DNA from 3 places in the Streptomyces sp. NPDC058534 genome. Region 1 is predicted to be linked to each of the others. Evidence: riboswitches for the same ligand, from Rfam matches in the RefSeq annotation. Region 1 holds a riboswitch; each other region holds the start of a gene.
What was found. Region 1 has a riboswitch for cyclic di-AMP ahead of ACFWR9_RS32930 (C40 family peptidase). Riboswitches for the same ligand answer to the same signal wherever they lie in the genome.
Positions count from the first base shown of each region.

Region 2: linked by a shared signal. The riboswitch ahead of ACFWR9_RS09450 (peptidoglycan DD-metalloendopeptidase family protein) and the one ahead of ACFWR9_RS32930 (C40 family peptidase) in region 1 are both predicted to bind cyclic di-AMP.
Region 3: linked by a shared signal. The riboswitch ahead of ACFWR9_RS33120 (NlpC/P60 family protein) and the one ahead of ACFWR9_RS32930 (C40 family peptidase) in region 1 are both predicted to bind cyclic di-AMP.

Region 1 covers NZ_JBHXNW010000071.1:31,460-41,220, forward strand. Annotated here, with positions in the region: gene ACFWR9_RS32920 (ATP-dependent Clp protease proteolytic subunit) at 1-288, shown strand, start outside; gene ACFWR9_RS32925 (hypothetical protein) at 296-604, shown strand; cyclic di-AMP (ydaO/yuaA leader) riboswitch at 989-1,123, shown strand; gene ACFWR9_RS32930 (C40 family peptidase) at 1,126-1,599, shown strand; gene ACFWR9_RS32935 (ATP-binding protein) at 1,641-2,147, opposite strand; gene ACFWR9_RS32940 (helix-turn-helix domain-containing protein) at 2,362-3,222, shown strand; gene ACFWR9_RS32945 (DUF397 domain-containing protein) at 3,244-3,474, shown strand; gene ACFWR9_RS32950 (8-amino-7-oxononanoate synthase) at 3,520-4,647, opposite strand; gene bioB (biotin synthase BioB) at 4,798-6,006, shown strand; gene ACFWR9_RS32960 (adenosylmethionine--8-amino-7-oxononanoate transaminase) at 5,999-7,285, shown strand; gene bioD (dethiobiotin synthase) at 7,287-8,003, shown strand; gene ACFWR9_RS32970 (class I SAM-dependent methyltransferase) at 8,096-8,779, shown strand; gene ACFWR9_RS32975 (LLM class F420-dependent oxidoreductase) at 8,870-9,754, shown strand.
Region 2 covers NZ_JBHXNW010000011.1:104,531-114,793, reverse strand. Annotated here, with positions in the region: gene ACFWR9_RS09455 (tyrosine-protein phosphatase) at 1-755, opposite strand, end outside; cyclic di-AMP (ydaO/yuaA leader) riboswitch at 1,182-1,339, shown strand; gene ACFWR9_RS09450 (peptidoglycan DD-metalloendopeptidase family protein) at 1,344-2,261, shown strand; gene ACFWR9_RS09445 (SGNH/GDSL hydrolase family protein) at 2,467-3,252, shown strand; gene ACFWR9_RS09440 (TetR/AcrR family transcriptional regulator) at 3,321-3,956, opposite strand; gene ACFWR9_RS09435 (MBL fold metallo-hydrolase) at 4,032-5,225, shown strand; gene ACFWR9_RS09430 (dihydrofolate reductase family protein) at 6,144-6,764, opposite strand; gene ACFWR9_RS09425 (SRPBCC family protein) at 6,764-7,261, opposite strand; gene ACFWR9_RS09420 (ArsR/SmtB family transcription factor) at 7,265-7,606, opposite strand; gene ACFWR9_RS09415 (ATP-binding protein) at 7,964-9,970, shown strand; gene ACFWR9_RS09410 (roadblock/LC7 domain-containing protein) at 10,012-10,263, shown strand, end outside.
Region 3 covers NZ_JBHXNW010000072.1:15,897-26,159, forward strand. Annotated here, with positions in the region: gene ACFWR9_RS33105 (NlpC/P60 family protein) at 1-556, opposite strand, end outside; gene ACFWR9_RS33110 (hypothetical protein) at 889-1,242, shown strand; gene ACFWR9_RS33115 (tellurite resistance/C4-dicarboxylate transporter family protein) at 1,220-2,257, opposite strand; gene ACFWR9_RS33120 (NlpC/P60 family protein) at 2,285-3,514, opposite strand; cyclic di-AMP (ydaO/yuaA leader) riboswitch at 3,520-3,697, opposite strand; gene pcrA (DNA helicase PcrA) at 3,929-6,415, shown strand; gene ACFWR9_RS33130 (peptidoglycan DD-metalloendopeptidase family protein) at 6,517-8,214, opposite strand; gene ACFWR9_RS33135 (esterase/lipase family protein) at 8,411-9,394, opposite strand; gene ACFWR9_RS33140 (cobalamin B12-binding domain-containing protein) at 9,948-10,263, shown strand, end outside.

The sequences.
Region 1 (9,761 bases):
AAGCGCGCGATGCTGCCCGGAGCGCGGGTGGTGCTCCGTCAGCCCTTGCTCACCGAACCCGTGGAGGGGCAGGCCAGCGACCTGGTCATCCAGGCCGAGGAGTTGACCCGGATCCGCGCCCGCCTGGAGGAGATCCTTGTACGGCACACGGGCCGTAGTCCGGCGCAGGTGACCGAGGACATCGAGCGGGACACCGTCCTGGACGCCCAACAGGCCGTGGAGTACGGGCTGGTGGACCGGATCGTGTCCGGCCGCTCCGCCTCGCCCGCGACGCCCGGCACCCGGTGAACGGCCGATGTTGCCACCGGAACTGCCGCCCCTGCCCGCCCTGACCCGCGCCGAGGCGGAACTGATCGACCGCTACCTGGACGTCGTCGACCTGCTCGGGCGCATCAACCCCGCGCGGCACGGCGACACCTACCGGGGACTGCGGGCCGCCCAGGCGCTGGTCGGCAAGGCCGCGGCCCTGCGCGACGCGCTGGAACTGATGCACGCGCGGGGCGAGAGGGAACTGCACGCGCCCACCCTCGCCCGGGCCCTGCGCGTGCTGGACGGCGAGCGGCGGACGGGACGCCTCAGTCTTCCGCCGGGTTCCGAGAGTTGAGTGGACCGGGTTCGAAACGGACCAAAAGACGTACCGCCTTTCGGCGTAGGAACACACCCTGTTCACGACCGGTCCGGGTTGCGCGGCCCTCCTGTCCGGACGGCCGCGCTCACCGCTACGCCGCTGGTCCCGGGGTCATCACCGCCTGCGACCATGGCTCGAACACAGGGGCGTCCACCCGAACGGGTGGGTGGTGGGTAACAACACAAAAGGCACGTTCCGTTGGGAATTCTCCCTCCGGCGAGACAAGATCCGTGACTGACGACAAGCCCCCGCCGCAGCGGCGGGGCGGTCCGGGCGGACGCCGAGTCCTGCCGCCGCCCGGACGACCGGTCGCGAGGGAAGTGGATCGGCAGGAGTGGAGGACCCGAGCACGACGGGTCGCAGGAACGGTCGCCTCCGTTGGGAGAGGCGCCGGACCGAGCAGCCCTTGGGGTGAAGCCGCACTCGTGCGGCCGGGCAACTTCGCCAGCCCGAATCCGACAGGTCATCCTTCACAGGCGGCTGACGAAGGGTTGCGCATGTCCGCGCTCAATCGTGTCCCGTCCCTGATGGCTCGTGCCGGTACGGCCTCGGCCCTCACTCTCGCCGCGGTAGGCGGCTCCGTCGTGGTCCCCGGTTTCGCCTCGGAGGCGGCCGCGGCGAGTCATGCGACGAAAGCCCTCAAGATCGCGGCCTCCAAGAAAGGTTCCCCCTACAGGTGGGGTGCCGTCGGGCCCCGCAGGTTCGACTGCTCCGGCCTGACGCTGTACTCGTTCAAGAAGGCCGGCAAGAAGCTGCCGCGCACAGCGGCCCAGCAGTACAACAAGACCCGTCACATCTCGGCCAAGAAGCGCAAGGTGGGAGACCTGGTCTTCTTCCACTCGGGCCGCAGCGTCTACCACGTCGGCATCTACGCCGGGAAGGGCAAGCTCTGGCACGCCCCTAAGACCGGGGACGTGGTGCGCCTGCAGAAGATCTGGACCGGGAGTGTCTGGTACGGCCGGGTCAAATAGCCCCTGGGGGGTCAGGTGGCCCGGGGTCGAGTGGGACGGGGTCAGACAGCCCGGGGTCGAGTAGCTCTCCCGAGGGGGATGACGGCGTTCTGCCCCGCCGTCACCCCCTCGGAGGCGGCCGGCGGGCCGGGGGCGACCCAGGGCAGTTCGATGGAGACGGTCTTGCCGCCCTCCCGCGTGGGGCGGACCCGCAGCTTGCCGCCGCATTCGGCCGTCAGCCAGCGGATGATCACCATGCCGCGGCCGTTGTCCTGCTGCACGGCGGCGGGCAGGCGCTTGGGGAAACGCGGATGGCTGTCGGTGACGCCGATGCGCAGCCGCTCGTCACAGTCGAGGACGAGGTCCACCGTGAAGGTGGGCGACTGCCCGAGCGTGTGCTGGACCGCGTTGGTCGCCAGTTCGGAGACGATGAGCCGGACCGTGTCGGACACGTCGGCGTCCGCCGGCAGGCCCCACTCCACCAGCGTGCCGACCACATAGGTGCGCGCGGCGGCCACCGAGGCGGGATCGCTCGGCAGAGTGACGGATGCTTCCAGATGATCTGCCATGGCGACGTCGTCCCTTTCTCACGGGACCGTGGTCCGACACGGAGCGGATGGTTCGAGTACGGTCCCGGACTGGTGCTTCGCCGCCAGACTGCCATCACCCGGCCCGTGAAGGACGGCGATCCACCAAGATATGCATATATCTGTCGCTCGAAGCGGTGAACTCTGCGACGGCAGAGCGGATTTGGGCGGCCCATAAGGAGTAAGGGAGTGGCCCATGCAGCACGGTCCGGTAGTGCGCCGCAGGAAGTTGGGCGCGGAACTGCGCGCCCTGCGCACGGCGGCGGGTATCACCAGCGGGGAGGCGGCCCGGCTGGTGGGCTGGCACCAGTCGAAGGTCAGCCGCATCGAGACCGGGACGAGCGGGGCGAAACCGGCCGACGTGCGGTTACTGCTCGACGCCTACGGCGTGGACGACGACCAGCTGCGCGGGCTGCTGGTGATGCTGGCGCGCTCCGACGACGCGAGCGGCCGGCACCACTGGTGGCACGCCTACCGCGGGGTGCTGCCGCCCACCTATCGCGACTTCATCAGCCTGGAGTCCCAGGCCGGTGCGATGCGCACGCTGGAGACCACGGTGGTCCCGGGCCTCCTCCAGACACCGGAGTACGCCCGCGAGGTGACGCGGGCCGCCGTGGACGGCATGCCGGAGGAACGACTGGACACGCTGGTCGAGGTCAGGCTGGCCCGGCAGGACGTGCTGCGCGGCGAGCCGCCGCTGGAGCTGAGCGCGGTGCTGGACGAGGCGGTGCTGCGCCGGCAGGTGGGCGGCCCCGGGGTGATGGCCCGTCAGCTGGAGCGGCTGGTGGAGGCGGCGCGTCTGCCCCATGTCCGGCTCCAGGTATTGCCGTTTGCCGCCGGGGCGCACATCGGCGTCACCGGCCCTTTCGTAATCTTCTCCTTTTCGAGCACTTCTGATCTGGACGTGGTTGTTCTCGACCACTTGACGAGTAGCCTGCACCTCGAACGGAAAGAAGACCTAGAGGCCTATACCGAGGCCTTCAACGCCCTTCTGATCCATGCCCTTTCGCCCGAGGACTCGTTGGACTTCATCGCCGCGACCGCGGCAGGCGCGTAAGGAGGCACCATGTCAGGCTCCATGTCCGAACTTCCCCGGAACATCCCTGCCGGCACCGATCTGACCGGCGTCCGGTGGCTGCGCAGCAGCTACAGCACCGGCGCGAACAACTGCGTGGAGACGGCCCGGCCGTCGGCCGGCCGCTGGGCCGGACTGCTCGCGGTGCGCGACTCCAAGAACCCCGCCGGGGCCGCCCTGCTCTTCTCCCCCGAGAGCTGGACGTCCTTCACCGCCGGGGTCCACCGGGACTGACCACCCCACGAGACGTCCGACGACGCACGGCCGTGTCACGCCGACTCATGGTCGCGTCTCACCGATCACCCGCACCGCGCGTTCGATCTGTTCCCCGGAGAGGTCCGCCCGAGCGGTCAGCCTGAGCCGTGAGACGCCGTCCGGCACGGAAGGAGGACGGAAACAGCCCACGGACAGGCCGGCCGCGCGGCAGTCGGCTACCCACCGCACGGCCCCCTCCGGGGAGGGCGCGCGCACCGAGACCACCGCGGCGTCCGGACGTACCGCCTGAAGACCCGAGGCGGTCAGACGCGCGTGCAGTTCGGCGGCGACGGCGCGGGCCCGCGCCGCGCGTTCCGGCTCGCGGCGCAGCAGGGTCAGCGCCGCCAGCGCCGCGCCGGTCGCGGCGGGGGCGAGGCCGGTGTCGAAGATGAACGTCCGGGCGGCGTTGACCAGGTGGCCGATCACCCTGGCCGGGCCCAGCACCGCGCCTCCCTGGCTGCCCAGCGACTTGGACAGCGTGACCGTGGCGACGACGTCCGCCCGGCCCGCGAGGCCCGCCGCGTACGGGGCGCCCCGGCCGCCGTCGCCGAGCACCCCCAGTCCGTGCGCGTCGTCCACGACCAGACCGGCGCCGTGCTCCCGGCACGCGCCGGCGAGGGCGGCCAGGGGCGCGGCGTCGCCGTCGACCGAGAAGACCGTGTCGGAGACGGCCACGGCGGGCCCGTCGTGCGTCGCCAGCGCCTTGCGCACGGCGTCCGGTTCGGCGTGCGCCACGACCTGGGTCGTGCCGCGGGCCAGTCGGCAGCCGTCGATCAGCGAGGCGTGGTTGCCCGCGTCGGAGACGACCAGGCTGCCGTGCGGCGCCAGGGCGGTGACCGCGGCGAGGTTGGCCGCGTAACCGGAGGAGAACACGAGCGCGGCCTCGAAGCCGCAGAAACCGGCCAGTTCGCGTTCGAGTTCGGCGTGCAGTTCGGTCGTGCCGGTCACCAGCCGGGAACCGGTCGCACCGCCGCCCCAGGTGCGCGCCGCCCGGGCCGCGCCCTCGGTGATCTCCGGGTGCCGGGCCAGTCCGAGGTAGTCGTTGCTCGCCAGGTCCAGCAGCGGCGAATCGGCCGGACGGGGGCGCAGAATCCGTACGAGTCCCGCCTCGTGGCGCGCCCGGGCCTGCTCGTCGATCCAGCCGAACACCATGAGTCGGTCCTCCGGGAATTTGTAGGCAATGGACAGACACTAGCGGCACCGCCACCCCCGCGAGGTGTGGCAATACCCACACGTCGATCTGTCAGTGTTGTGCAAACTCTCCTTGGCCCCGGGCGGCCCCTTAGGACAGGATCGGCTCTCATGGATCTGCTGAACACGCTGGTGGACAAGGGGCTTCGGCGCGAGTCGCCGACCCGCGAGGAAGCGCTGGCCGTCCTCGCCACTTCCGACGACGACCTGCTCGATGTGGTGGCCGCGGCCGGCAAGGTGCGCCGGCACTGGTTCGGCCGACGGGTGAAACTCAACTACCTCGTCAACCTCAAGTCGGGCCTGTGCCCCGAGGACTGCTCCTACTGCTCGCAGCGGCTGGGCTCCAAGGCGGAGATCCTCAAGTACACCTGGCTCAAGCCCGACCAGGCCTCCGCGGCCGCCGCGGCGGGGGTGTCCGGGGGCGCCAAGCGGGTGTGCCTGGTGGCCAGCGGACGCGGCCCGACCGACAGGGACGTGGACCGGGTCTCGGACACCATCCGGGCCATCAAGGAGCAGGACGGGGCCGTCGAGGTGTGCGCCTGTCTGGGGCTGCTCTCCGACGGTCAGGCGGAGCGGCTGCGGGAGGCGGGCGCCGACGCCTACAACCACAACCTCAACACGTCCGAGGCGACGTACGGGGACATCACGACCACGCACACGTACGCCGACCGGGTGGACACGGTGCGCAAGGCGCACGCGGCCGGGCTGTCCGCCTGTTCGGGTCTCATCGCGGGCATGGGCGAGAGCGACGAGGACCTGGTCGACGTGGTCTTCTCGCTGCGCGAGCTGGACCCGGACTCGGTGCCGGTGAACTTCCTGATCCCGATGGAGGGCACGCCGCTGGCCAAGGAGTGGCACCTCACGCCGCAGCGCTGCCTGCGCATCCTGGCGATGACCCGGTTCGTCTGCCCGGACGTCGAGGTGCGCATCGCCGGCGGGCGCGAGGTCCACCTGCGCACGATGCAGCCGCTGGCCCTGAACCTGGCCAACTCCATCTTCCTCGGCGACTACCTCACCAGCGAGGGCCAGGCCGGCCACGCCGACCTGGAGATGATCGCGGACGCCGGCTTCGAGGTGGAGGGCGCCGACCGGGTGACCCTGCCGGAGCACCGGGCCGCGGCCGCGGGCGGCGGTTGCGGATCCCACGCGGGTGGCGGCTGCGGATCGCACGGGGACGGCGAGGAAGGCGGGGGCTGCGGGTCGCACGCCGACGGCGAGGTCTGCGCTCCGGCGCCGGCGGCCCGGACCGAGGAGCCCCGGACGGATCTGGTGGCCGTACGCCGCCGCGGCGCAGGAACGGATCTCGCGCCCAATGCCTGAGCCCGCGCTGACGGTGGACGAGCTGCTGGCGCTCGACCGGCGGCACGTCTGGCACCCGTACGGCCCCATGCCGGGGCGGCAGGACCCGCTCGTCGTGGAGTCGGCGAGCGGGGTGCGGCTGCGTCCCGCGGACGGCTCGGCGGAGCTGGTGGACGGGATGTCTTCCTGGTGGTCGGCGATCCACGGCTACAACCACCCGGTGCTGAACGAGGCCGCCCGCGAGCAGTTGGAGCGGATGAGCCACGTGATGTTCGGCGGGCTCACCCACGAGCCCGCCGTCCGGCTGGCGAAGCTCCTTGTCGATATGTCGCCAGATGGACTTGAGCACGTCTTCCTCGCCGACTCCGGGTCGGTGTCCGTCGAGGTCGCGGTCAAGATGTGCCTCCAGTACTGGCGTTCGCTGGGCCGCCCCGGCAAGCGCCGCCTGCTGACCTGGCGTGGCGGCTACCACGGCGACACCTGGCAGCCCATGTCGGTGTGCGACCCCGAGGGCGGGATGCACGAGCTGTGGTCGGGTGCCCTGCCGCGCCAGGTCTTCGCCGACGCACCACCTGCCGAGTACGACGAGACGTACGCCGACCATCTGCGGTCGACGATCGAGCGGCACGCCGAGGAACTGGCCGCGGTGATCGTCGAGCCGGTGGTGCAGGGCGCCGGCGGGATGCGGTTCCACTCCCCCGCGTACCTGCGGGTGCTGCGGGAGGCGTGCGACGCGCACGGCGTGCTCCTGGTGTTCGACGAGATCGCGACCGGCTTCGGACGTACCGGCGCGCTGTTCGCGGCGGAGCACGCCGCGGTGACGCCGGACGTGATGTGCGTCGGCAAGGCGCTGACCGGCGGCTATCTGACGATGGCGGCCACCTTGTGCACGTCGGAGGTGGCCGACGGCATCTCGCGCGGCGAGGTGCCGGTACTGGCCCACGGGCCGACGTTCATGGGCAATCCGCTGGCGGCGGCCGTGGCGTGCGCGTCGATCGGGCTGCTGCTCGGCCAGGACTGGCTCGCGGAGGTCAAGCGGATCGAGGCCGGCCTGCGCGACGGTCTGGCCGCCGCGGCCGAGCTGCCGGGCGTGACGGACGTACGGGTGCTGGGCGCGATCGGCGTGGTGCAGCTCGACCACGCCGTCGACATGCGGGCGGCGACGGCGGCGGCCGTGCGCGAGGGCGTGTGGCTGCGGCCGTTCCGCGACCTGGTCTACACCATGCCGCCGTACGTCACGGGCGACGCGGACGTGGCCCGCATCGCCCGCGCGGTGTGCGCGGCGGCAGGGGAGGGATGACATGCCGGTACTGGTGATCACGGGCACGGGCACGGAGATCGGCAAGACGGTCGTGACGGCCGCCGTCGCCGCGACGGCGCTGGCGGCCGGCCGGTCCGTGGCGGTGCTGAAGGCCGCGCAGACGGGCGTGGGGCCGGACGAGCCGGGGGACGCGCGGGAGGTGGCGCGCCTCGCGGGGCCCGTGACGGCGGCCGAAGTGGCCCGCTATCCGGAACCGTTGGCGCCCGGTACGGCCGCGCGCCGGGCCGGACGGGCGCCGGTGCGCCCGGCGGAGGTGGCCGAGGCCGCGGACAAGCTGGCCACCGAGCACGACCTGGTGCTGGTCGAGGGGGCGGGCGGGCTGCTCGTCCGCTTCGACGCGGACGGCGGGACGCTGGCGGACGTCGCCGCCCTGCTGGGCGCCCCGGTGCTGCTGGTGACGGCGGCGGGCCTCGGCACGCTCAACACCACGGAGCTGACCGCGCGTGAACTGCGCTCCCGCGGTCTGGAGCTGCCCGGTGCGGTGATCGGCAGCTGGCCCGGCGCCCCGGACCTCGCCGCGCGCTGCAACCTCGCGGACCTCCCGGAGGTGACCGGCGCCCCGCTGCTCGGCGCCGTCCCCGCCGGGGCGGGCGCCCTCCCGCCCGCCGCCTTCCGGTCCACGGCGCCGGGATGGCTGGCGCCCCGGCTGGACGGCACGTGGGACGCGGCGGCCTTCGGGGCGCGGGAGGCGCCCTGAGCGGCACGGCGCGCCCCGCCGCCGGTGCGGTGGGTGCGGGGCGGTCGTACGGGGGACAATCGCGGTAAGCACCACCTCGTGAGGGAGGGCCCATGCCGCTGCGATCCGCCCGCGGGGTGCCGCGGGACGCCGTGCACCATCCGCTGTTCGCCCGCTACTACGCCCGGGCCAGTGTGGGCGCCGAGACCCGGATGGGCATCGGGCACGTCCGCGAGCGGCTGCTGGCCGGGCTGTCCGGGCGGGTGATCGAGGTCGGCGCGGGCAACGGGCTGAACTTCTCGCACTATCCGGGCGCCGTCTCGGAGGTCGTCGCCATCGAACCGGAGCGGCTGCTGCGGCGGTTGGCCGTGGAGGCGGCGCTGCGCGCGCGGGTACCGGTGGACGTGGCGCCGGGCGCGGCGGAGGCGCTGCCGGTCAAGAGCGAGGCCTTCGACGCGGTCGTGGTCTCGCTCGTGCTGTGCAGCGTCCGCGACGTGCCACGGGCGCTCGGGGAGGCGCGGCGGGTGCTGCGGCCCGGCGGCCAGGTGCGGTTCTTCGAGCACGGCCGGGGCGGCGGGCGGATGATGACCTTCACCCAGCGTGCCCTGGACCGGACGCTGTGGCCGCCGCTGTCCGGCGGCTGCCATCTGTCCCGCGATCCGGTCGCCGCGCTGCGGGACGCGGGGTTCGCGCTCGGCCCCTACCGGCGGCTGATGATCCCGGAGCACGGGCCGGCGCTGCCCAGTTCGTACTGCGTGCTCGGCACGGCCTGGCGGCCGCCGGAGGCGGGGGCGTAGGCGGCCTGGGGGCGGTCGCGTGCTGGCGGCCGTCGCCCATGGGTGATTGACTCCCGTGTCCCGAAGGCCCCCGGTGTGCGAGGAGAGTTCATGTCGCGTCCGTTCCGGTTCGGCGTCAGCCTGCTGGTCTCGGCCCCGGGCGACGAGTGGAGTGCGAAGTGCCGGCGTGCCGAGGAGCTGGGGTACGACGTGATCCTGGTCCCGGACCATCTGGGCATGGTGGCGCCGTTCCCGGCGCTGGTGGCGGCGGCGCGGGCCACCGAGCGGCCCCGCCTCGGCACGTTCGTGCTCAACGCGGGCCTGTGGAACCCGGCGCTGCTGGCCCGGGAGGTGGCGACCACGGACGCCCTCACCGGCGGACGGCTGGAACTCGGGCTCGGCACCGGATACGTACGGGAGGAGCACGACACGGCCGGGCTGCCCTTCGGCTCGCCCGGGGAGCGGGTGGACCATCTGCGGCACACGGTCGAGGAGCTGGAGCGGCTGCTCGGCGACCCGGAGCACCTGCCGCGCCCGGTGCAGCGGCCCGGGGTGCCGCTGCTGATCGGCGCGAACGGCGACCGGATGCTGGAGCTGACGGCCCGGCACGCCGCCGTCGCCGCGTTCACCGGCGGGCGCACGGGCCGGCGGACGGGCCGGCTGGCACCGATCACCGCCGAGGACCTGGACGAGCGCGTCGCCCGGTACCGGGAGCTGGCGGCGGACCGCGCGGAGCCGGCGGAGCTGAACCTGCTCATCCAGATGGTCGTCGTCACCGAGGACCGTGCGGCGGCCGTCCGGCCCTTCCTGGAGTACGTACCGCATCTGACCGCCGGACAGGTGCTGGACCTGCCCATCTTCCTGACCGGGACGCGGGAGCAGATCACCGAGCAGCTCCGGGCGCAGCGCGAGCGGTACGGGTTCACCTACCTGACCGTGCTGGAGCCGTACATGGAGGCCTTCGCCCCGGTGCTGCGGGCGCTGCGGGAGGACTGAGCCCGCG
Region 2 (10,263 bases), on a different contig from region 1:
GTGAGGTGCAGACCCTGCTTCAGGTAGGCGTCGACGCCGCCCCAGGTCTCCTGGACGGTGTCGAAGGCCGCCGCCAGGTACTCGGCGCGCGCGTCGAACAGGGGGCTGAGCAGCTCCATGATCTCGGGGGAGTAGGCCGAGGCGGCGGAGCTGCCGCGGCGCACCTTGTAGCGGCGGTGCGTGGCGTTCGACTTGAGGTAGTCGTCGAGGACGGCGTCGCGCTCGACGCCGAGCGCGAGCAGCGTGACCGCGATCGACAGGCCCGCGCGGTCCTTGCCGGCCGCGCAGTGCATCAGGGCGGGGACGCTGTCCTCGGCGAGCGCGTGCAGCACCCGGGCGTGCTCAGCCGTGCGCTCCCGGATGATCGTGCGGTAGGACGCGATCATCCGGTGGGCGCCCTTGCCGTCGGCCAGGATCTCGTGCAGCTGGTCGAGGTCGCCGTCGCGGACCATCTTCCAGAACTCGGCGCCGTCCGCCGGGTCGCTCAGCGGCAGGTTCACATTGCGCACGCCCGGCAGCTCGACGTCCGGGCCTTCCAGCTTCTGGTCGGCCGCGTTGCGGAAGTCGAAGATCGTGTGCAGGCCCAGGGTGGCCAGGAAGGCGGCGTCCTCCCCGGTGGCGTGCGCCAGGTGGCCGCTGCGGAACAGCACGCCCTGCCGCACCCGTCGCCCGTCCGCGGCCGGCAGTCCGCCGACGTCCCGGAAATTGCGCACACCGGTCAGCTCGGGTTCGGTCGACGGGACCTGCTGCGTCACGGGGACTCCTCCCACTCCGCCCCGCCGACGCTGCTCGGCGGCGGGCTCGCCCCGACGATACGGCATCCCCTGTCTGCGCCAATGAGTTACCCACAGGGCATTAAGGGGGACCTCGGGCTTTCTGTCCCAATTGACCCCTTCATCCCAACTGGCGCTGAAATGCGAAAGGGTGAGGAAGTGGCGCGTGAGCAGCGTCATATCGGTAACCGTGCGTCGTCCGTCATGTTCACGTAATCAAGCCGGTTTTCAAGGCCGTTCACTCGAAATGCCATTCCTCGAATCGACGGAGTGTGACCGGATATTCCCGTAAAGGATCAATCGGAACACCTTCCGGTGGAACCCTTCGCTTGTCCGGGTGCGTCCTGGTCCCTTACGTTCACCACCGATCCGGACGGACGCCTAATCCTGCCGCCGACCGGAGCCCACACTCATCCACCACCCGTACCCGGCAGGAGCGGGGGACCCACAGGTACGAATGCCTGTTCCGGTTCCCGGAACGGCTTGGGGTAAAGCCGCGTTTCGGCGCGGCCGGGCATCTCCAGCCCGCACCCGACAGCTCACCTCGCAGGCGCCGGAGAGGAATTCACCATGCCCGCGAAGGGTAAGCACCGCCGTACCAGGGCCATGCGCCTGACCCGCACCATCGCCGTCGCCGGAACCGGTGGCGCCGCGCTCGCGCTCCCGCTGATCGGGGCCGCCGGCGCCAACGCCGCCCCCGCGCACTCCGTTTCCGAGCAGTCCGTGCAGTCCATTCCGACGACGGCGAAGAAGGCCGCAGCGAATGGCGCCGAGAAGAACTCGGACGCGCGGACCTACACCGTCAAGAGCGGCGACTACCTTTCGCGGATCGCCGACGAGCAGAACGTCGACGGCGGCTGGAAGAAGCTGTACGAGGACAACCGCGAGGCCGTCGGTTCGGACCCGTCGCTGATCCACCCCGGCCTGAAGCTCTCGGTCGGCGCCAAGGCCGCCCAGTCGGAGAAGCCGGCCGCCGAGAAGCCCGCCGCCGAGAAGCCCGCAGAGGCGGAGAAGCCCGCCAAGCCGGCCGAGAAGTCCACGGACGCCGAGAAGGCCTCCGCCTCGGACGCCGGCACCAGCAGCGGTTACAGCTCCCCCGTCGCGGGCGGCACCGTCGGTACCCCGTACCACCAGTCCGGCAGCATGTGGTCCAGCGGCTACCACACCGGCACGGACTTCGTCGTCCCGACCGGCACCTCGCTCAAGGCCGTGGGCGCGGGCACCGTCGTCTCCGCCGGCCCCGGCGGTGCGTACGGCAACCAGGTCGTCATCCAGCTCGCCGACGGCCACTACGCCCAGTACGCCCACCTCTCCTCCCTCTCCGTCTCCGCCGGCCAGTCGGTGACGGCGGGCCAGCAGGTCGGCCTCTCGGGTGCCACCGGCAACGTGACCGGTCCGCACCTGCACTTCGAGATCCGCACCACGCCGGACTACGGGTCGGACATCGACCCGGTCGCGTACCTGAGTTCGCACGGCGTCTCTCTCTGACGCACGGCTCGGGCGCAGCCCCCACGCCACCGAAGGCCGGACCCCGATCCCCGGGACCGGCCTTCGGTGTATTCCGGAATTGACCAAGCCTTTAGGCGTGGCCTTTCTCACCGACCGTCAATCCCTTCCTACGGTCGCGTAGGTCACATTCCAAGGTGAATCATGGCCCGATGTGGCAGACGATTCGAAGAATGACAGCAGAGCAGTGATCGGGTCGTACGTGGCGCTGGGGGACAGCTTCACCGAGGGTGTCGGCGACCCCGGCCCCGACGGGGCGTTCGTCGGCTGGGCCGACCGGTTCGCCGTACTGCTCGCGGACCGGCGCCCCGAGGGCGACTTCACGTACGCGAACCTCGCCGTGCGCGGCAGGCTGCTCGACCAGATCGTGGCCGAACAGGTCCCGCGAGTCGCCGAACTCGCGCCGGACCTGGTCTCGTTCGCGGGCGGCGGCAACGACATCCTCCGGCCCGGCACCGATCCCGACGAGGTGGCCGAGCGGTTCGAGCGGGCGGTGGCCGCGCTGGCCGAAGCGGCCGGCACCGTCCTCGTGACGACCGGGTTCGACACCCGAGGCGTGCCCGTGCTCAGGCATCTGCGCGGCAAGATCGCCACGTACAACGGACACGTCCGTGCCATCGCCGACCGGTACGGCTGCCCGGTGCTCGACCTCTGGTCGCTCCGGAGCGTCCAGGACCGCAGGGCGTGGGACGCCGACCGGCTGCACCTGTCGCCGGAGGGCCACACGCGGGTGGCGCTGCGCGCGGGACAGGCCCTCGGCCTGCCGGTGCCGGCCGACCCGGACCAGCTCTGGCCGCCGCTGCCGTACCGCGGCGCGCTGGACGTCCGCCGGGACGACGTGCACTGGGCACGCGAGTACCTGGTGCCGTGGATCGGCCGCCGGCTGCGTGGCCAGTCCTCGGGCGACCACGTGACCGCCAAGGGGGCGCTGTCGCCGCACGACATCAAGACGCGGATCGCCGCCGTGGCGTGAGGGCGTTGTGCGGGCGGGCAGGTTCCGGATGGGCGGTTCCGGACGGGGCGCGGCGAGTCAGCGGCGGGTCAGCGGCGTGGGCCGGCCAACGCCTTCCGCGGCAGGCCCAGTTCCCGGGCCAGCGCCTCGTCCGTCCACTCCCGCGCCCGGGCCCGCGACACCGCGCCCGCGTACGACGTCAGTTGCACGGCGAGCCCGTCGAGGAGCGCCGTCAGCCGCAGGGCCGCGCCCTCGGGGTCCGGGCACGGGAACTCCCCGGCGGCCACCCCCTCGACGATGACCTCGGCGATCGCCGCCTTCCACCGGCGGTCCAGGTCCCGCGTGACGTCCCGCAGCGCGGGCTCGCGCAGCGCCGCCGCCCAGCCCTCGATCCACAGCCGCCAGCCCTTGGCCTGTCCCGTCGGGGCGTACCACCGCACGGCGGCCCGCAGGCGGCGCAGCGCCGACGTACGGCGGCCGAGCAGCCCACGCAGATGAGCCAGATCGTCCTCGGCGGCAAGGGCGAAGGCGGCGGCGACCAGCTTCTCCTTCGTGGAGAAGTGGTAGAGCACCAACGCGTTGCTCACCCCGAGCGCGGACGCCACGTCGGCGATCCGCAGCGCGGCGACACCCCGCGCCGATATCTGCTCGACGGCCGCGCGCAGCAGCTCCTCGCGCCGCTCGGCCACAGTCAACCGGACTCTCACCACGCCCCGTCCCCCCATGTCCTGGACACGATCAGTCGGTGTCACACGAGACGACCATAATGAGAGCCTGACCTACTCCACCTGGAGGTTACCGTGGCCGGATTCCGTTCCCCGGGCCCCGGGCCCCGCACGCCGCGGCCCGCGGCCTTCGGCGCGGACCCGAGCGGTGAGCGCATGGCGCGCATCCGCAGATCGCCGCACTTCCGTGACGGCGTCTTCCAGAACCCCGGCGGCACCACCCGGACCCGGCCCTCCGGATCGGCTCGTGAGTTCGCCAAGATCTACTTCGACCGGGAGTCCCGGCTCCGCCGCGCCCCGCGCGGCCCCGTCCCGGTGCACGCCACCACCCTCGCCGACCTCGCCCGGCCGCCCGCCACCGGACTCCGGCTGACCTGGATGGGGCACTCCAGCGTGCTCGCCGAGATCGACGGGCGGCGGGTGCTCTTCGACCCCGTGTGGGGCGAGCGCTGCTCCCCGTTCCCCTTCGCCGGGCCCAAGCGGCTGCACCCGGTCCCGCTCCCGCTCGCCGCTCTCGGCCCGGTCGACGTCGTGGTGATCTCCCACGACCACTACGACCACCTGGACATGCCCACGATTCTGGCGCTGGCCGGCACGGACACCCTGTTCGCCGTGCCGCTCGGGGTCGGCGCCCACCTCGAACACTGGGGCGTCGGCGCCGACCGGCTGCGGGAGCTGGACTGGCACGAGTCGACGCGCGTCGGCGGCCTCACCCTGACCGCGACGCCGGCCCGCCACTTCTGCGGGCGCGGGCTGCGCAACACCCAGCACACCCTCTGGGCGTCGTGGGTCGTCGCAGGGGAGGAGCACCGCGTCTACCACAGCGGGGACACGGGCTACTTCGACGGCTTCCGTGACATCGGCGCCGCGCACGGCCCCTTCGACGCCACGATGATCCAGCTCGGCGCGTACTCCCGGTTCTGGCCGGACATCCACATGACCCCCGAGGAGGGCGTGCGGGCCCACCTCGACCTCCAGGGAGGCGCTCCGACCGGGGTGCTGCTGCCGATCCACTGGGGAACGTTCAATCTCGCGCCGCATGCGTGGGCGGAGCCGGGGGAGTGGACGAAGGACGCGGCCGAGGAGGTTGGCCAGGTGGTGGCGTCCCCCAGGCCGGGTGAGCCGTTCGAGCCGGCGGGGGAGGTGCCGGTGGAGGCGTGGTGGCGGGGGGTGTCGGATCCGATCGCCAACCCGTGGCGGCGTCCGCGGATTGCTGAGGGTGTGCCCGGGACGAGTAAGGGTGATCTCGACCTTGCTGGTGAGCGGTGACATGGGTCGAGAACACCGGGGACGAGCTGGGGGCGATCGTCCCGACGCGTGCGCTCCGACCACGAGGCCGTTCTCTCTGACATGCGCCAGGCCGACATCCATTACCCGTCGGCCAGAATGATCAGCAGGAGACAGTGTGGTGCCAGCGGGGCAAGCGATCGCCGTTCGGGCGAGCGGGCGGCAGAGAGACATGGTCACGCTTCGCAGCCGGAGCAGGCGAGCTTGTGGCGGAGGGAGGACGATGGAGTGGCGGGGCCACTGACGCCAGCGCGTGGCTTGCTTCGGTAGATGGCAGCCCGACCGTCCGGTCACTGGCCGGAAGGAGCTCTAGGCATGGGTACGACCGAACCATTCCAGGAGGGCGCTGGGACGCCGGGTGTGGTGGCGTCGAGGCCGGGGGGTCTGCTGGATGTACTACGGCGCCCCTGGGTGGCCGCGTACCGGCCCAGGGCGCAAAGCACTGCGGGGCAGGCGGTGACCGCCTATGCGCTCGGCGTGGTGATCGGCGGGCCTGCGGTGACCATGCTGACCGCGCGGCTGCCCCGCAGGCCCCTGGCAATTGGGCTGATGCTGCTGTTCGCCGCGGGCAGCGCGTTCATTCAGCGCCCTGGCCCCCTCGTTCACGATGTTGCTGGCCGGGCGGGTGGACTCCTCGCTCAGCCACGCCGCGTTCTTGGCGTTGGCGTTGGCGCTGGTGATGGCCACCAGCTTGGTGCCTGAGCACAAGACAGGCTCGGCCACCCAGCGCGCGGACAGCGGAGCTACCGCCGCCCCCGCCGCAGCGCCGCGGCAAGTAGAACCGCACCTAGCCTTGGGAGGCCCTCCAGTTCCGCAGCTCAGCACTGCGTGTAGACCTCGCGGGGGAGCGGTGGCGTCGGTCGGGGACGGGCCCGGGGAGAGGGTCGAGGGGTGGCGCGGCTACCGTGGTCGCACGGCGTAGGTCACGTGCGTCACCCGCGACGACGGCACGGAACGGACCTGCTCCAGCGCGACCCTGGACGCGTCCACGCCCTCGAACAGGCGGATGCCGGAGCCGAACAGCACGGGTGACAGCGCGATCGAGAACTCGTCGATCAGGCCGGCGTTGACGTACTCGAGGATCGTCGCGCCGCCGCCCGCGATGCGTACGTCGCGGTTGCCGGCGGCTTCGCGGGCCTGGTCGAGCGCGGCCTCGATGCCGTCGTTGACGAAGTGGAACGTGGTCCCACCCGGGCGCTCCCACGGGTCACGCCTGGTGTGCGTCACGACGAAGACCGGCGTGTGGAACGGCGCCTCCTCCGGCCACATCTGCTCGCCGGCGTCGAACATGCGCTTGCCCATGACGCTTGCGCCGGTGCGCTCGAACGTCTCCCGCGCGATGTCGTTGTCGCGCCCCTCCTCGCCGCCTCCGCCCAGCTTCAGGTTCTCCCGGAAGAACCGCGTCGGGAAGATCCACCGCTGGAGCTCCATCCACTGCCGCCCCATCAACTCCCCCAGGGACTCGGGCGCGATGAACCCGTCCAGCGACATTGACACGCTGAAGAACACCTTCCCGGCCATCAGCCCTCCGCCCCCTTCCGAACGATCTCGGCGACGTAGGCAGCCAGGTTGCTCAGGGTCTGCCGACCGCCCTCGATCGCCTTGTACTTCTCGACCGCCTCGTCGCGCAGTTCCTTCGTGGGAAACACCGTGCGCATCACGATCCGGGTCTGCTCGCCGTCCGGCGCGAAGGTCAGGATCGACTCGAAGGCGTTCGGGTCGTCGCGGGACTCACCGTGCAGCAGCGCGATCCGCTCCGGCGGGGCGATCCGCAGCCAGCGGATCCACTCGGGGTAGTCGGTTCCGTCCGGCCCGTGCAGCACGAAGTTCCACTCCCCGCCCTCGCGGAACTCGAAGGACCGCGTGGTGGTGGTGAACCCCTCCGGACCCCACCACCGCGACAGATGCCGGACCTCGGTGAACGCCTCGAAAACCAGCTCCCTCGGGGCGTCGACGCCCCGGGAGATCACAATCTCCCGGTCGGCCGTCGCCCCCGTTCCTTGCCTTGCCGCTGCCATCGGTCAATCCTCCTGCCGTGTCTGCTTCAGGTCCTGCACATAGGCGTCCAGCCGGTCGAAACTCTCGTTCCAGAACCGCTCGAATCCGCCGGCCCACTCGTGGACCGGCCGCAGCCCACGGGCGTCCAGGCCGTAGAGGCGCTGCTTGCCCGCCCCGCGGACCCGCACCAACCCCACCTCCCGGAGCACCCGCAGATGCTTGGACGCCCCCGGCTGGGTCATCCCCAACTCCTGCGCCAGGTCGGTCACCGGCCGCTCACCCGCCCGCAGCAGCGCCAGGATGTCCCGGCGCTGCGGCTCGGCGATGGCGTTGAAGACGTCCGACGTCGTCGCTGCTCGTGCCATGGAGCCATCATATGCCTATATCGGCATGCGACAAGTCGCGACTACCGGCAGTGACCGATTCTGATCGAGTCCGACCGGTCTCCCACGCTTCCGGAACGGATGCTTCACCGGCTTATCGGTCTGTCGTACGAGGGCTCATACCAGAGCAGGACGTTGCCCGGGGGACTTTGGTAACTGCCCACCGCACATGAGGGGCAGGCGACTACTGTCAGTGTCCGTCGGGCGACGTAGGGCCGGATCCCCCGGTCCGCTCGGTCGACGCAGCGATGACGCGTGCCCGCGTGCCGTCGCCTGCCCGCGTGGCATTCCGTCACCACGCGCGAGCACCCAGACCGACGGACCAGTACGAGGACCCCGATGTCTCACCTCCGCGCCCCGGCCGCGCGAGCAGACCGCCGTGAGGGCGGGCGGCACGGCCGGCCGGCCCCCCGCACCGCCCCCGCGCTGCCCGAGACCCACATACGGCCCCAACTCCTGCGGCTCGCCGTGCTGCCGCCGGTCGCGGTCGCCCTCAGCGGCTGCGCGGTCGTCCTGTTCACCGTCCGCTCCACCGGCATCCGGCCCGGCCCTGTCCTGTGGGCCGTGGTCGCCGGCGCCGTCTCGGTGACCGCCGCGGCCGTCGTCATCGCCGCCGTCGCCGCCGACCGCGCCGCCCGTTCCGTGCACGAACGCGTCGGCGCGCTGCGCCGCGGCACCGCACGTCAGGAGGGCGACCTGCGTGCCGTGGTCGAGGCGCTGCGCCGGGGCGAGCCGCCGCCCCGGCGCACACCGCGCGGCGGGCCGCCCGACGACGCCGACGGCTTCGAACTGCTCGCCGCCGACCTCTCCCGCGCCCACGACGGCGCCGTCACCGCCGTCGTCCGGGCCGCCCAGCTCTCCAGCCAGGCGGGCAGCGAACAGAAGCTGGAGGTCTTCGTCAACCTCGCCCGGCGCCTCCAGTCGCTGGTGCACCGCGAGATCTCCATCCTGGACGAGCTGGAGAACGAGATCGAGGACCCCGACCTCCTCAAGGGCCTCTTCCACGTCGACCACCTCGCCACCCGCATCCGCCGCCACGCGGAGAACCTCGCCGTGCTCGGCGGCGCCGTCTCCCGCCGGCAGTGGAGCAACCCGGTGGACATGACCGAGGTGCTCCGCTCGGCCATCGCCGAGGTCGAGCAGTACTCCCGGGTCCGGCTGGTGCCACCGATCGACGGCACCCTGCGCGGCCACGCCGTCGCCGACGTCATCCACCTGCTGGCCGAACTCGTCGAGAACGCCACCCTGTTCTCCGCCCCGCAGACCCAGGTGCTGATGCGCGCCAGCCTCGTCGCCTCGGGCCTCGCCGTCGAGGTCGAGGACCGCGGACTCGGCATGCCCACCGCCGAGCAGGCCCGGATGAACGCCCTGCTCGCCGACCCCGACCAGGTCAACGTCGCCCACCTGCTGGCGGACGGCCGCATCGGACTGTTCGTCGTCTCCCAGCTCGCCAAGCGGCACGGCATCACCGTCCGGCTGCAGACCAACATCTACGGCGGTGTCCAGGCCGTACTGGTCGTCCCGCAGGCTCTGCTGGGCACGGAACCCGGTGCGCTCCCCGGCGGCACGGCGCGGCCGGCGGAGGCCGCCGCCGCCGAACCGGTCCCCGTACCGCCGCCCCGGCAGCAGCCATCGCCCACGGCACCGACGGCGCCACCGGTTCCGACGGCCCCCGCCGCGGTACCAACGACCGTCGTACAGGCCACCGCCGTACCCCCCGCCGCGGCACCAACGACCGTCGTACAGGCCACCGCCGTACCCCCCGCCGCGGTACCAACGACCGTCGTAGAGGCCACCGCCGTACCGGCCACCGCGGTACCAACGACCGTCGTACCGGCCACCGCCGCACCGCCCACGACCGAACCCGCGGTGTCCCGCCCCTCCCGGGGCCGCACCGCCGCCGAAGGCGAACCCCTGCCGCTGCCCGTGCGCGGTACGCGTCAGAACCGGCCCACCCCGGCCGCCGCCGTTCCCGGCGTACGACCCGACGACCGCGGTGTCATCGCCGAACACGCGGCCACGCCGCCCGTCCCGCGCCACAGCGCGGTGCGCGGCACCATGGGCAAGCCCCAACTGCCCCGCCGCCGCGCCCAGGAGCACCTCGCGCCCCAGCTGCGCGGCGGCCCGGCGCCGCGCCAGGAACCCGAGCGGTACACCGGTCACGACCCCGGTCTGATGGCGGCCTTCCAGCGGGGCATCGGCCTCGCGGAGGCCCAGCAGCACCGGGAGCCGACCTCCCTGGAGCCGGTCCGCACGGACTCCGTCCACACGGCGCCCGCCCCCACCCCGCCACCCCACCCGGCCGCACCGCACCTGGAGCCGACCCCCCGGGACCAGTCCGGATGAACGCCCCCGCAGACCTTCGTACCCCAAGGAGTCGATCCACCATGGCGAGCGATGCGCCGACCGGCCAAGTGTCCGACCTCGACTGGCTGATGAGCGGCCTCGTGCAGCGCGTGCCGCACACGAGCAGCGCGGTGCTCCTGTCCTGCGACGGCCTGGTGAAGTCCGTCCACGGTCTCGACGCCGACAGCGCCGACCACATGGCGGCCCTGGCCTCCGGCCTGTACTCCCTCGGCCGCAGCGCCGGCGTCCGCTTCGGCGACGGCGGGGACGTGCGACAGGTCGTCGTCGAACTC
Region 3 (10,263 bases), on a different contig from region 1:
CGGTCTCGCGGTGACGTTTCAGCTCGGCCCGGCGTGACGTCAGCGAGGTCAGCTCGACGCGGGCGGCGCCACGCAGTCGCTCGATGTCCCGCAGCTCCTTGCGCACCCGGCCCACGGCGGCCGTCTGCCTGCTGCCCGCGCGTTCGACGAAGGCGGCGCCGTCGAGGTACCGGTCGGGGTCGGCGGAGAGCGCGAGCTGCAGGGCCGGGTCGAGACCGCCGCTGCGGTACTGCGCCGCGGCGACCGATCCCAGCGCCTCCCGGGCCGAGTTCAGCCGGTCCTCCTTGCGGGCGGCCTGGTCCCGCAGCTTCTCCAGACGCTGTTCGGCGGCGTCCGCCTTCTCCTTGGCGCCGTTGTACTTCTCGGTCGCGACCTCCGCCTGCTGGTACAGCTTGTCGACCTTGGCCCTGACCTGGGCCGCCGTCGGCTGCGGGTCGGCGTGACCGGTCCCGCCCAGGCCCGTCGCGGTGGCCGCGCCCGCGAGGGTGATGGTGGCCGCCGTACGGGCCCTGCCGCCGCCCGTCACGCGCTGTCGCGGCCTGCGGTGCGTTCCCACCTGCGATCCACGTCCTTCCGTACGACTCGACTCCGGCCTGTGCCGGGTCGGCTCCGGTCCGCTCCGGCTGCCTGGGGGAGGACGCTAGGCGCCTCGGTAACGGTCCGGTGACGGGATGCGCGGAAGTGGCGGTACCGGATCGGCCCGCGTACGCATATGACCGCGTGCCCGTCCGGCGGCCGTCGCCTTCACACGGGGTGATGACCGAGCTGCCCGATCGGGGGCGGGTGAGGGACCTGAGCTGTTATGGGACGCATATATGCGCCGGGGCGGCTCAGGCGTGGCCGGGCCGGTGTCGGACCGTGTCCGGCCTCTCATTAGGCTCCGGCCTCATGGACGTACTCATCCACCTCCTCGTCGGTCTGCACATCATCGGCATCGCCGCGCTCCTCGGGGGCTTCCTGACCCAGATGAAGGCGATGGGCCGGGGCACGGCCCGTTTCGTCCCCGCGATGCTGCACGGCGCGCTGACGATGCTGGTCACCGGCGCCGTCCTGATCGGCCTCAACCAGGCCGACGACCAGTCCGTCGACAACGTCAAGATGGGCGTGAAGCTCGCCCTGCTGATCGTGATCCTCGGCCTGGTCTACGTGAAGCGCGACGACGAGAAGGTCGACAAGCCCCTGTTCGGCCTCGTGGGCCTGCTGACGGTCGCGAACATCTTCATCGCGGTGCTGTGGACCTGACGGCGGAGGCGTCCGCGCCCGCGGACCGCAGCCCGGCCCGGGCCTGGGCGACCGCCCCCGCCGCTACCGCCAGCCACCCGACCACCGCGATCCACAGCAGGACCCGGCCGGGCGTGTCCAGCCACGCGACGTCGATCGCGGCGGCCACGGACAGCGTCGCCGCGGCCGTCATGCCGAGCGGGAAGGCCGTCGACCAGCGCCGTACGTCGTAGCGGACCCGCGGCCAGACGATCTCGGCGACCAGCAGGACGACGAACCAGGCGAGGTCGAGGGTGAGCAGGAAGACGGTCACGTCGTGCAGCACGGCGCTGTCGTCGTAGTTCCACAGGTACATGCCGGTCCCGGCCGCCGCGAGCAGCTTGGCGCCGGCGAGGGCCGAGATGGCGAGCGCTCCGCCCGCCACCCAGTGGTCACCGGAGCCCCGGGCCACCTGCCGCAGATCGAAGCGGAACAGCGCGATCAGGTAGAGCACGATCCCCAGCCAGAACGGCACCAGCGCCGCGTGCGCCAGCCAGGGCGTAGAGGTGACCGCGGACAGCGTGGCGCCGAGCACCGCCAGCCCTTCCGTGGCCACGCACGCCAGGAACACCGTCCCCGGCATCCTGCGCCCCCAGTGCTGCACGACCAGGAGGAGCAGCACCGGCCACAGCAGCGCCGCCAGCGCCAGCAGCGCCGCCGCCAGGGTCGTCCAGCCGTGCAGCGAGAACCGGGTGCCGAGCACGGTGGTCGCGGCGACCGCGGTGAGCGCGCCCGGCGTCCCCGCCCGCGTCAGCCACTGCGGGCGTTCGACCAGCAGCAGGTAGACGAAGTTCGCCGCCAGGGTCAGCCAGGCGGCGCAGGCCAGGAACAGGGCGATGCGGGACAGGACCTCGTGTCCCGTCATATGCAGGGCGACCGACAGGATGCCGGTCGCCATCACCGCGGCCCCGGCCGCCGGTGGACGCTGCGCCCACCAGGCGCGCAGGGGGGAGGGGGGAAAGCCTGACGACGTGCCTGACGACGTGCCTGACGACATGCCCCCGATGCTAGAGAGCCGCGCCGGTCAGGCGGGTCGCACCACGCTGTGGATCGACGACTCGCCGTCGTAGAAGATCGACTCCTCGCGCACGTACGCGCCCGGCTTCGGGGCGTGGATCATCATGCCGTTGCCGATGTAGAGGCCGACGTGGCTGAGGTCGTCGTAGAAGAAGACCAGGTCACCGGGTTGCGCCTGGGAGACGGGGACGGTCGTGCCGGCGTTGACCTGGTCGTAGGTGACGCGCGGCAGCGTCACCCCCGCGGCCTTCCAGGCGGCCTGGGTGAGGCCCGAGCAGTCGTAGGAGCCGGGGCCGGTGGCGCCCCAGACGTACGGCTTGCCGATCTGGGCGCGGGCGAAGCCGAGCGCCTTCTCGGCCTTGGTGCCGTACGAGGAGTCCGGCGTCGACGACCCCGACGAACCGGTGCCGGAGGACTCCGAGGAACCGGAGGAGGTGCCGCCGCTCTCCTGCCGCGCGGCCTCCTCCCGCCGTTCGCGCTCCTCGGCCTGCTGCTTGGCCTGCTGCTCGGCCTGCTGCTCGGCCTGCTGCTCGGCCTGCTGCTTGGCCAGCTCCGCGGCCTTGCGGGCGGCCGCCTCCTGCTTCTTCTTCTCGATCGCCGCGAGCCGGGCCTTCTCCTCGGCGGTCAGCTCCGACAGCAGCTCACGCGCGGTGGCGAGCTTCTTCTGGACGGTCGACTTGGCCGTCTTCAGGTCCTTCTGCGAGCCGGTGAGCGTCTCCAGGCTCTCGGTGGCCTCCCGGCGCTTCTTCATCGTCTCGGACTGCTGCGTGACGTAGTCGTCGACCGCGATCTTCTGACGGCCGGTGAGCCGGCCCATCAGCTGGTTCTGGTCGAAGTACTCCTGCGGCGAGTCCGCGAGCAGGAAGGTCGCCGTCTCCGGGACCGCCGTGCCCGTGCGGTACTGCGCGGAGGCGAAGGAACCCAGCTCCTCGCGCGCCTCGTTGAGCTTCTGGGTGCGCTGGGCCACGTCGTCGAGGAGGGTGTCGACGCGCTTGCGCTGCTTGGCGGTCTTCTCCTTGGCCGCGTTGTACTTCTCGGTGGCCGACCCCGCCTGCCGGTAGAGGTCGTCGACCTTCTTCTCGACCTCTTCGAGGCTCGGCCTGTCGTCGTCCGACGGCGTGGCGTTCGCTGTCTGGGACAGCAGGGCGACGGAGGTGAGGGCCGCCGTGGCGATGGCCGGGGCCCGTATGCCCGCGACGCGTGAACCGGTGGGGCGCGACTTGCGGTGCGACGCCAAGGAGGCGCTCCTTCCAGTGCTCCGCCTACCGGGTTAGCTGTCGGGTTCGGGCGGCACGGAAGGGTTGCCCTACGGCGGGACCGTCCTCGTCGAGGGCGGTACGGCCGATTCACCCCAAGTTCTCGGTTGGGTCCCCGGCTCCGGGTGCCGTGACGGGCACGTCGGACTCGGCGGAGGCCGCGCGGCCCGGCGAGGTTCGCCGGAGGGGGTCGTTCGGCCTGCCCGCACCGTAGCCAACTCGTGTGGCCGCTGTGAAGGTTGGTGGGTGATATGCCCGATACATTTTCGTGACCTTGGCCGCGGGTGTCACTCTTCGTGTCGCACCACGTCGCAGGGCGTGCCGGTGGGCGGTGTCCCGGCCATTTTCCGGGGCGGCGCCGGGTTGTCGGTGGGGCGCCCTAGACTCGGAGAGCGATGAGCAGCCTCTTTGACGACAGCTTCCTGGCGAGCCTCCAGACCCCCCGGGGTCACGAGGAGGAACCCCCGCCGCCGCCCGAGGACGATCACGGACCGGAGCCGGTCCCGCACGATCTGTTCGGCGGGAAGTTCGACGCGCCTCCAGAGCGCGACCGGTACTACCGGGACGGCGCCCCGCGCCCCGCCCTGGACCCGGCCGCCCTCCTGGACGGGCTGAACGAGAACCAGCGAGCCGCCGTGGTGCACTCCGGCTCCCCCCTGCTCATCGTGGCCGGCGCCGGCTCCGGCAAGACCCGCGTGCTCACCCACCGCATCGCCCACCTGCTGGCCGAGCGCAGTGTCCACCCGGGCCAGATCCTCGCGATCACCTTCACCAACAAGGCCGCCGGTGAGATGAAGGAGCGCGTCGAGCAGCTCGTCGGCCCGCGCGCCAACGCGATGTGGGTGATGACCTTCCACAGCGCCTGCGTGCGCATCCTGCGCCGCGAGTCGAAGCGGCTCGGCTTCACGTCGTCCTTCTCGATCTACGACGCCGCCGACTCCAAGCGGCTCATGGCACTGGTCTGCCGCGACCTCGACCTGGATCCCAAGCGCTTCCCGCCCAAGTCCTTCAGCGCCAAGATCTCGAATCTGAAGAACGAGCTGATCGACGAGGAGGACTTCGCCGCGCAGGCCGCCGACGGCTTCGAGAAGACCCTCGCCCAGGCCTACGCCATGTACCAGTCGCGGCTGCGCGAGGCCAACGCCCTCGACTTCGACGACCTGATCATGACTACGGTCAACCTGCTCCGCGCCTTCCCGGACGTCGCCGAGCACTACCACCGCCGCTTCCGGCACGTCATGGTCGACGAGTACCAGGACACCAACCACGCCCAGTACGCCCTGGTGCGCGAGCTGGTCGGCACCTCCGAGCACCCCGTCGACGTGCCGCCCGAGGCCGAGGTCCCGCCCGCCGAGCTGTGCGTGGTGGGCGACGCCGACCAGTCGATCTACGCCTTCCGCGGCGCCACCATCCGCAACATCCTCCAGTTCGAGGAGGACTACCCGAACGCGACGACGATCCTCCTGGAGCAGAACTACCGCTCCACCCAGACCATCCTCACCGCCGCCAACGCGGTCATCGAGCGCAACGAGTCCCGTCGGCCCAAGAACCTGTGGACCAACCAGGGCGCCGGCGCGCAGATCACCGGGTACGTCGCCGACACCGAGCACGACGAGGCCCAGTTCGTCGCCGACGAGATAGACCGCCTCACGGACGCGGGCGAGGCCAAGGCGGGCGACGTCGCCGTCTTCTACCGCACCAACGCGCAGTCCCGGGTCTTCGAAGAGGTCTTCATCCGCACCGGCCTGCCCTACAAGGTCGTCGGCGGCGTCCGCTTCTACGAGCGCAAGGAGGTCCGGGACGTCCTGGCCTACCTGCGGGTGCTGGCCAACCCCGAGGACTCGGTGCCGCTGCGCCGGATCCTCAACGTCCCCAAGCGCGGCATCGGTGACCGGGCCGAGGCGATGATCGACGCCCTGTCGCAGCGCGAGAAGATCAGCTTCCCGCAGGCGCTCAAGCGCGTCGACGAGGCGTATGGCATGGCGGCGCGCTCCGCCAACGCCGTCAGGCGGTTCAACACGCTCATGGAGGACCTGCGCACCATCGTCGAGTCCGGCGCCGGACCGGCGACCGTCCTTGAGGCCATCCTCGAACGCACGGGATACCTCGCCGAGTTGCAGGCCTCCACCGACCCCCAGGACGAGACCCGCATCGAGAACCTCCAGGAACTCGCGGCCGTCGCCCTGGAGTTCGAGCAGGAGCGCGCCGAGGGCGAGGAGGCCGGGACCCTGGCCGACTTCCTGGAGAAGGTCGCCCTGGTCGCGGACTCCGACCAGATCCCGGACGACGAGGACGGCGACGGCGTCGTCACCCTGATGACCCTGCACACCGCCAAGGGCCTGGAGTTCCCGGTCGTCTTCCTCACCGGCATGGAGGACGGCGTCTTCCCGCACATGCGCGCCCTCGGCCAGGCCAAGGAGCTGGAGGAGGAGCGGCGGCTGGCGTACGTCGGCATCACGCGCGCCCGCGAGCGGCTCTACCTGACCCGGTCCACGCTGCGCAGCGCCTGGGGCCAGCCCTCCTACAACCCGCCCTCGCGGTTCCTGGAGGAGATCCCGGCCCCCCACCTGGAGTGGAAGCGCACCGGGGCGAACGGACCGGCTCCCTCCGCGCCGGTCTCGGGCTTGGCGGCCTCGCTGTCGTCGTCCCGTTCCCGTTCCTCGGCGTCGGGCGCGTCCGGCTTCGCCACCCGCCGGTCCGCCGGCGCGGAGCAGCCGACGGTGTCCCTGGCGGTCGGCGACCGCGTCACGCACGATCAGTTCGGGCTCGGGACGGTCGTCGGGGTCAAGGGCACCGGGTCCAACGCCGAGGCCACCATCGACTTCGGCGACCCCAAGCCGAAGCGGCTGCTGCTGCGGTACGCGCCGGTGGAGAAGCTCTGACGGTGCGGGACGGGCCGCGCGGGCCCGGGCTGCGGCTCGGGTCCGCGGCCGGTCGGCGCACGCCCCGGGGGCGGGCCGGCGGCTGAGACGCTACGGCGTCACTAAGGGTTCAGGCCGTGGCTGCGCAGCCACGAGAGCGGGTCGATCGCCGAACCGCCCGCGGGGCGCACCTCGAAGTGCAGGTGCGGTCCGGTCGAGTTGCCCGAGTTGCCGGAGAAGGCGATCGCGTCGCCGGCCTTCACCGTCGTACCGGAGGGGACCTGGTAGCTGGAGAGGTGGCAGTACCACGTCTCCGTGCCGTCCTTCGCCGTCACGATCATCATGTTGCCGTACGCGCTGTTGTACTGCGTACGGACCGTGCCGTCGGTCGCGGCCATCACCGTCGTCCCGTACGACACGGGGAAGTCGATGCCGCTGTGCACGGACATCCAGTTGATGCCGGCCTGCCCGTAGTACGCGCTGAGGCCGTGCTGCGCCACCGGGAGGGCGAACTTGGGGCGCAGCCGCTCCTTGCGGGCCGCCTCCTCCGCCGCGCGCTTCTTCTCGGCCGCCTGCTGGGCCTTGAGGTCGATGCGCTCCTGCGTCCGGCTGGCCCGGTCGGCGAAGTCGTCGGCTCCGGCGGCGAGGCTGGTGAGCTGCGTGTCCAGCTTGTTGTTGGCCGTGGACGGCTTCACCGGCGCGGCCTGCTGCCCGCCCGGGTCCGCGGCCGCCGCCGTGGTCTCCGTGCCCTCGTCGCCGGTGAGGCTGCCGACGGAGGCGGCCGCGATACCGGCGACGCTCATCACGCAGGCCGACGGCACGGCGATGGTCAGCAGCGCGGAGCGCTTGGCGGGCTGGCGGCGGCGGGAACGCGCCCCGGCCCGGGAGGCGCCGCGCGCGGCCGGGATGCGGGGGGCCGGGGTGATCTCCTCCTGGTCGTCCAGGAGGGCGGTCACGGTGGGGAGTTCGCCGGCGGCGGCCAACTCGCCTTCGTGCGGGGCCGGTTCGTCCCCGGCGGACAGGATGTCCGGGGTGGCGTCCTGCGTTGCTGCGGGCTCCGCCGGGTTCGCCGTGGTGCCGTCGGGGTTCCACTGGGTGGCGTCGTAGGCGCCGGTGTCGAACGTGCCGGTGGCGAAGGTGTTGGCTTCGAAGGTGGTCGTCTCGAAAGCGCCTGTTTCGAAGGTGGTCGTCTCGAAGGCGGCCGTCTCGTCGAAGGCGACTGTCTGGAAAGCGCCGGTGTCCAGGGTGCCGGTGGTGAAGGCGCCGGTCTCGAAGCTGCCGGTTTCGAAGCTGCCGGTTTCGAAGGTCTGCGTGCCCCAGTCCCACTGCTGGGTCCCGTCGGCCGGGCTGCCGGACTGGGCCGGCTGGGTCCAGGCGCCGGTGTCCCACTGTCCGGTGGCCTCGACGCCCGTGGCCTGCGGCTGCACGCCGGCGGGCTCCTGGTATCCGGCCGTCCACGCGGTCGCGTCGTAGGTCCCGGAGCCGTAGCCGGTGTGGTGCTGGGCGGCGTACGCGTCGTAGTGCGGCTGCCCGCCGCCGTCGGACCACTGGCTGGTGTCGTAGGCGCCCGTGGTGCCGTACGAGCCCGTCGTGTCGTAGGTGCCGGTGGTGTGGCCCGGCAGGCTGCCGAAGAGGGGATCCGCGTCGAAGGCCGCGGGGGCGGTGCCGGTGGTCGGAAAACCAGTGGTGTCGTAGCCGCCGTACGTGGTGAGGTCGCCGTATTGGGCCTCCCCTGTGCCGTACGACGCGTAATGCGCCGATGCGGCGTCGGAAGCCGAAGCCGGGGTGGTCGTGGTCCCCGACGGGTGACGGTCGTTCACCAACTTCTCTTTCGCCTCGACAACAGGGGCTGCCAGAGCAGTGCGGCGACTGTACCCGGCGGTATACGGGCACGACAATCTTCGTCAGGTTTCGCTGGCGCAGGAAACGGGCAATCGGCCGTGTTTTGGGGGACGGCGGGCACGAGTTTGGCTTTTTGTTCGAGTCGCGTTCGATACTGAACGGGTTGTTTCGGAGTCAGGCGACCGTCAGACCACCGGCTCGTCCGCCCGCTCCCGCTCGTCCACCTGATCCCGCTCGTCCATCCGCTTCCGTGCCGGTCTCCGCCTCGATGGTGTCCAGTGCCTCCCGTATCCCCGTGGCCACGGCGGGGTGCACCGGCAGCGCGAGGTGGCCGATGCCGCTCACCCGTACGTTCTGCACGGTCAGGTCGGGGTGGTCGAGACAGGCCGTCTCCAGCGGGTCCATCACCCGGTCCAGGTCGCTCCAGAAGCTGACGAACTGCGTACGGCAGCCCGGCGTGGGCCGGGACAACTCCTCGATCACCGCCGACCCGGGGCGCATCTGACGCACGATCGGGTGCGCGTTGGCCAGCGGGACCACGCGGGTGCCGGAGTGCGGGGTGCCGAGCGTCACCAGCGTCCGGACCCGCAGGTCACCGCCGAGCCGCTGCACGTAGTACCGCGCGATCAGCCCGCCGAGGCTGTGCCCGACGACGTCGACCCGCTCGCTGCCGGTGCGCTCGCAGATCTCTTCGATGTGCCGGCCGAGCAACTCGGCCGCCGTGCGTATGTCGCAGGTCAGGGGGGAGTAGTTCAGCGAGTCGACCTGGTGCCTGCCGTGCTGGGCCAGGCTGCGGCGCAGCAGCAGGAAGACAGAGCGGTTGTCGATGAAGCCGTGCAGCAGGACGACCGGCGTGCCTGCGGGGGCCGGGAGCCGGGGCGCCGGCGGGGAGGGCTCCGGGGCCCGCGAGCCGACGGGCGGGAGGGTCAGGGCGGGGCGGCGCTCCTGGATGATCCCCGAGGGATAGAGGAGCAGATGCCCGGCGAGGATCGCGACCTCCAGGGCGCTCGCCTTGAGGAGGGTCAGGGAGAGCCCGGTCAGTCGTCCGGGGAGGCTCGCCAGTTCCGGCAGTCCCGGGATTCCGGGCAGGCCGGGCAAGCCCGGGAGGAGACGCTGAAAAAGCGGAAGAAGGGGCAGTGCTGCCGTGGTGACCTTCATGGGCCGACCTCCGTCCGGCACGCGCAGGGACGCCTCTGTCCCCCGTGTGCCCTCGTTAGAGCGCCGTGACACCAGTGTTTCGTGATGTTTGCGAGGTCTACCCGGATGGGTGTGTCGACGTGCCGTATCCGAGCCAGGGGTGTCCCGTGGGTCTCGTCTGACCTGTGGGTTTCGTCTTGCCCGTGGGTCTCGTCTGGCCTGTGGTGTCGGTGATACGGCGACGAGGCCGCCCGCTGCTTCCCCGTCCCGCCCTCGCTGCGGCTCTCCGTGCGCGTGATGCCGCCGCGCCCTGGTGCGGTGCGCGGCGAACGTGTCCCACCGTGTGATTTCCCCCTCTGTATCCACCGTGAAACTGCCGGTTGCGGGATGCTGGCGATAGCGTTCGTTCACTTCCCGGACGCCGCGGTGCGGGACCTCCGTGTCGCGAAGGTGCGCGCTTTGCGGCCTTCACGCACCATGTGCGGCTTTGAGTGCCGTGCTCCTGTGTACGGCGTCGGCGAAGTGTGCGGTACTTGTCGGTACGGATGGATGTAGTCGCTTCATGGAGGCAGTGATGGGTGTGGCAGCCGGTCCGATCCGCGTGGTGGTGGCCAAGCCGGGGCTCGACGGCCACGATCGCGGGGCCAAGGTGATCGCGCGGGCCCTGCGTGACGCCGGTATGGAGGTCATCTACACCGGGCTTCACCAGACACCCGAGCAGATCGTGGACACCGCGATCCAGGAGGACGCCGACGCGATCGGGCTGTCCATCCTCTCCGGTGCGCACAACACGCTCTTCGCCGCCGTGATCGCGCTGCTGCGGGAGCGGGACGCGGCGGACATCCTGGTCTTCGGCGGCGGGATCATCCCCGAGGCGGACATCGCTCCGC